2 regions of the Dechloromonas sp. HYN0024 genome follow, and region 1 is predicted to be linked to the other one. Evidence: riboswitches for the same ligand, from Rfam matches in the RefSeq annotation. Region 1 holds a riboswitch; the other holds the start of a gene.

Region 1 (2,400 bases):
CTGCTTCGCCCGATTTACCAGAAGACTGCGGCCTATGGTCACTTTGGCCGTGATGAGCCGGAATTCAGCTGGGAAACGACGGATCGTGCAGCGGTGCTGCGTAACGACGCCGGCCTGTAAGACAACTTACATTAGCGTCCCCAGGTGCCGAACGGACCGTTGAACCGCGACACCGGTTGGTAAGGCAGCAGCGATACCCAGCAAAAGGGAAGCCACACGGCTTCCCTTTTTTTCGCTAAAATTAGCAAATATGCTCAAACGAATCCCGGTGGACCAACTCGGCCTGGGTATGCACCTTCAGGCATTCTGCGGCGCATGGCTGGATCATCCGTTCTGGCGGACGAAATTCGTCCTGAGCGACCCGAATGACCTCGTATTGATCCGGCAAAGCCCAATCACCGAGGTGTGGATTGATGTCTCGAAAGGTCTCGACATTGCCGCCTCCTGCACCCAGGAGATCGAGGTCGCCGAGCAAATTCCCGAACCACAGCCCACCGTTGCTCAGGAAAGCGCCTCTTTCAACAACGAGTTGAAACGCGCCGCTAAAATTTGCGCCAGAGGCAAGGAAGCTGTCGTTTCGATGTTCCAGGAAGCCCGTATGGGCAAGGCCATCGAAGCCGATGCGGCAGCGCCGCTGGTTGAGGAAATCTCAAATTCCGTGCTGCGCAACCCCGGTGCCTTGATCAGTCTGGCCCGGCTGAAAACCGCCGACGATTACACCTACATGCATTCGGTCGCCGTCTGCGCACTGATGATCGCACTCTCCCGGAAACTCGGGCTTGACGAGCCAACCACCCGCGAAGTCGGCATGGGCGGCCTGCTGCACGACCTGGGCAAGGCGATGATTCCCGCCGACATCCTGAACAAGCCGGGCAAGCTGACCGACGCCGAGTTCGCGGTGGTCAAAACCCATCCGGCAGAAGGGCACAATCTGTTGCTGGCAGGCAAAGGGATTAGCGACATCGTCAAGGATATCTGTCTGCACCACCACGAGAAAGTCGACGGCAGCGGTTACCCCAAGCGACTCAATGGTGAAACCATGAGCCTGTTTGCCAAGATGGGCGCCGTTTGCGACGTCTATGACGCGATTACCTCGAACCGTCCCTACAAGGCTGGCTGGGACCCAGCCGAGTCGATCAAGCGAATGGCCGAATGGACGGGGCATTTCGACCCGGTGGTCTTTCAGGCTTTCGTCAAGAGTCTCGGCATCTACCCGGTTGGCTCGCTGGTCCGGCTCGAATCCGGCAAACTGGGCGTCGTGGTCGAACAGGGTGAGCAGTCACTGCTCAAACCCAAGGTCAAGGTCTTCTTCTCGACCCGCTCACAGGCCTACATCAACCCCGAACTGATCGACATAGCCCGCAGTGCCGAAAAAATTGCCGGCCGCGAGGAGGCCAGCAAATGGGGCATCAAGGATATCGATCGCTACTGGGCCGGCGAAAAAATCTGAAATCGGTTTATAATCCTCGACCTACCGAGGGGCGCTGCAGGGGCTTGGTCGTCAAAAACCACTCTCTCAGGCTCGGTTTGAAACTGCGCTCACCCATTTAATCCGTGCCGGGCACGGGATGCCGGGTGAGCATCCCCTCCCGGCCACAGTTCATCAGGAGCTTACTGTGGCTGACTTCAAAGATTTTGTTATTGCCGACATCAACCTTGCCGCCTGGGGCCGCAAGGAAATCAATATTGCCGAAACCGAAATGCCCGGCCTCATGGCGATTCGCGAAGAATTCGCCAAGACCCAGCCGCTCAAGGGCGCCCGCATTACCGGCTCGCTGCACATGACGATCCAGACCGCCGTCCTCATCGAGACGCTGACCGCGCTCGGCGCCGAAGTCCGCTGGGCCTCCTGCAACATATTCTCGACCCAGGACCACGCGGCCGCCGCCATCGCCGCGCAGAACATCCCGGTCTTTGCGGTCAAGGGCGAAACCCTGGTCGATTACTGGGATTACACCCACCGCATCTTCGAGTGGGCCGACGGTGGCTACTCGAACATGATCCTCGACGACGGCGGCGATGCCACCCTGCTCCTCCACCTCGGCGCCCGTGCCGAGCAGGACATCTCCCTGCTCGCAAAGCCGGGTTCGGAAGAAGAAACCATCCTCTTCGCCGCCATCAAGGCCAAGATCGCTATCGATCCGACCTGGTACTCGGTGCGCCTCGCCGCCATCAAGGGCGTTACCGAGGAAACGACGACCGGCGTCCATCGCCTCTACCAGATGCACCAGCGCGGCGAACTCAAGTTCCCGGGCATCAACGTCAATGACTCGGTGACCAAATCGAAGTTCGACAACCTCTACGGCTGCCGCGAATCGCTGGTCGATGGCATCAAGCGCGCCACCGACGTCATGATCGCCGGCAAGATTGCCGTCATCGCCGGCTACGGCGACGTCGGCA
Region 2 (2,400 bases), 150 kb from region 1:
TTGAGGAAGCGATCCATCGCTGCCAGCGAGTCGAGCATCGCCTCGTCCATGTTGATATCGATGACCTGGGCACCATTCTCGACCTGCTGGCGGGCAACAGCCAGGGCGTCGTCGAAGCGGCCTTCGAGGATCATGCGGGCGAAGGCTTTCGAGCCGGTGACGTTGGTTCGTTCGCCGACGTTCACGTAGAGCGAATCGGCGCCGACATTGAACGGCTCCAGCCCGGACAGGCGGAGTTTCTTCTCGATGCTCGGGATTTTTCTTGGGGCGACCGCTGCGACGCGTTGAGCAATCGCCTGGATGTGCTCGGGCGAAGTGCCGCAGCAGCCGCCGACGATATTGACGATGCCGCTCTTTGCCCAGCCCTCGATTTCATCGGCCAGCATGTCGGCGGTTTCGTCGTAGCCGCCGAAGGCATTGGGCAGGCCGGCATTCGGGTGGGCCGAGATGTAGCAGTCGCAGACGCGCGACAGTTCCTCGACGTACTGGCGCAGTTCCTTGGCGCCGAGTGCACAGTTCAGGCCGAAGGAGAGCGGCCGGATATGGTTCAGCGAATTCCAGAATGCCTCGGCTGTCTGTCCCGACAACGTGCGGCCGGAAGCGTCGGTAATCGTGCCGGAAATCATCACCGGCCAGCGGCGGCCGGCCTGCTCGAAGAATTGTTCGATGGCGAACAAGGCGGCCTTGGCGTTGAGCGTATCGAAAACGGTTTCGACGAGCAGGATGTCGGCGCCACCATCGGTCAGGCCGCGAATCGCTTCGAGGTAATCGGTGACCAGAGCGTCGAAGGTGACATTGCGATAACCGGGGTCGTTCACATCCGGCGAGATCGAGGCAGTGCGACTCGTCGGGCCGAGAACGCCGGCAACGAAGCGCGGCTTGGCCGGGTTGGCGGTGGTGAATTCATCGCACAGGCGGCGGGCGAGGGTGGCACCCTCGACGTTCAGTTCGTAGACGATGGGCTCAAGTTTGTAATCAGCCTGCGACACCGCGGTGGAATTGAAGGTGCAGGTTTCGAGAATGTCGGCCCCGGCTTCGAGGTATTCGCGGTGAATGCCGCCGATGACATCGGGTCGGGTCAGGACCAGCAGGTCGTTGTTGCCCTTGAGGTCATGTCGGTGATCGGCGAAACGCGTGCCGCGATAGTCGGCTTCCTGCAATCCGTGACGCTGGATCATCGTGCCCATGGCCCCGTCGAGGACGAGCATTCTTTGGGCGAGCAGGGCGGAAAGTTCGGCGGTACGGTCGGTTTGCTGCATGATCACCTCGGCAAAACAAAATGACGCCGGGTACGCCGCAAAAACGAACGGCGCCACAAACCGGCTGGGTTTGCGAGCGCCGTTGATCATTGCCGAGCCTGGCCCCGGCATTCACGTCAAGCATGAAAAGGGTCGCAGCGCTCCTCGGCAGAATGACTAGTTTACCGGCCTGAAGGCCAGATGCCAAGTTAAGCGACTGATTTTGTGGCAAAGGCGAGGCGGCTGTAGTGCTTCAGCCGGGCACCCCGGCAAACACCGAAACCGCATTGCGTCCCTGATCTTTGGCCTGGTACATGGCCTGATCAGCCAGTTTGCGCAGGGTATCCAGGCTGATGCCATGCGTCGGACAAATGGCGATGCCGATACTGCAAGACAGGTCGAGAGGCCCGGCCGTTGTTTCGATAGGGGCTGAAATGGCAGCCAGCAGCTTCCTGCCGACGTTTTCGGCATCCTCAATGTTCAGGATGTTGGCCAGCAGGATGACAAATTCGTCGCCGCCGTAGCGGGCAACCGTGTCACAGGCGCGCAGTTCATCCGCCATGCGGGTGGCACAGGCGGTCAGGACCTGATCGCCCACATCGTGGCCATAACGATCATTGATTTCCTTGAAGTGATCGAGATCAGCCAGCAGCAAGGCAAAGGCATTGCCATTTCGCTGCCAGTTGCGGAAGGCATGCTCAAATCGATCAGTAAACAGAAAGCGATTGGGCAGGCCGGTCAGGAGATCGTGGGTGGCCAGATAGGCTGAACGCTCCTGTTCGATCTCGGCCTGATCGAGACTCAGGTAGTGGCGAACGGTGACCCAGGGAACGACAATCAGGGCTGCGCCGAGCAGAAGCAGGACGAGAAGCTGCTCGGCATGAAAAAAATCGCGCCACAATAATTGACGCTCGAAGGTCATCACCGTCGGCTGCGAAACATTGTCGATGCGTAGCTGCCGCGAAAATCGAGGCAACATCAGCCTGTCGAGGAGGCCTGCTTCGGCAGCCTGGTGGGCGAAAAGCTGGCTCTGGGGATTGCCGGGCGGCGTGATGATTGCCGCAAAGCTGATTTGCTCGTGATCGCCCTCCCTGCTTCTGGCGGGGACCAGGGACCGGGTCTTGATCAGCAGCAGGGCGACCATGGTATCGCCGAAGAAATT

What was found. Region 1 has a riboswitch for S-adenosylhomocysteine ahead of ahcY (adenosylhomocysteinase). Riboswitches for the same ligand answer to the same signal wherever they lie in the genome.
Region 2: linked by a shared signal. The riboswitch ahead of metH (methionine synthase) and the one ahead of ahcY (adenosylhomocysteinase) in region 1 are both predicted to bind S-adenosylhomocysteine.

What each region holds. Positions count from the first base shown of each region.
Region 1 covers NZ_CP031842.1:192,249-194,648, reverse strand. Annotated here, with positions in the region: gene metK (methionine adenosyltransferase) at 1-120, shown strand, start outside; gene HYN24_RS00955 (HD-GYP domain-containing protein) at 251-1,450, shown strand; S-adenosyl-L-homocysteine riboswitch at 1,471-1,548, shown strand; gene ahcY (adenosylhomocysteinase) at 1,569-2,400, shown strand, end outside.
Region 2 covers NZ_CP031842.1:46,270-48,669, forward strand. Annotated here, with positions in the region: gene metH (methionine synthase) at 1-1,259, opposite strand, end outside; S-adenosyl-L-homocysteine riboswitch at 1,327-1,411, opposite strand; gene HYN24_RS00215 (sensor domain-containing diguanylate cyclase) at 1,492-2,400, opposite strand, start outside.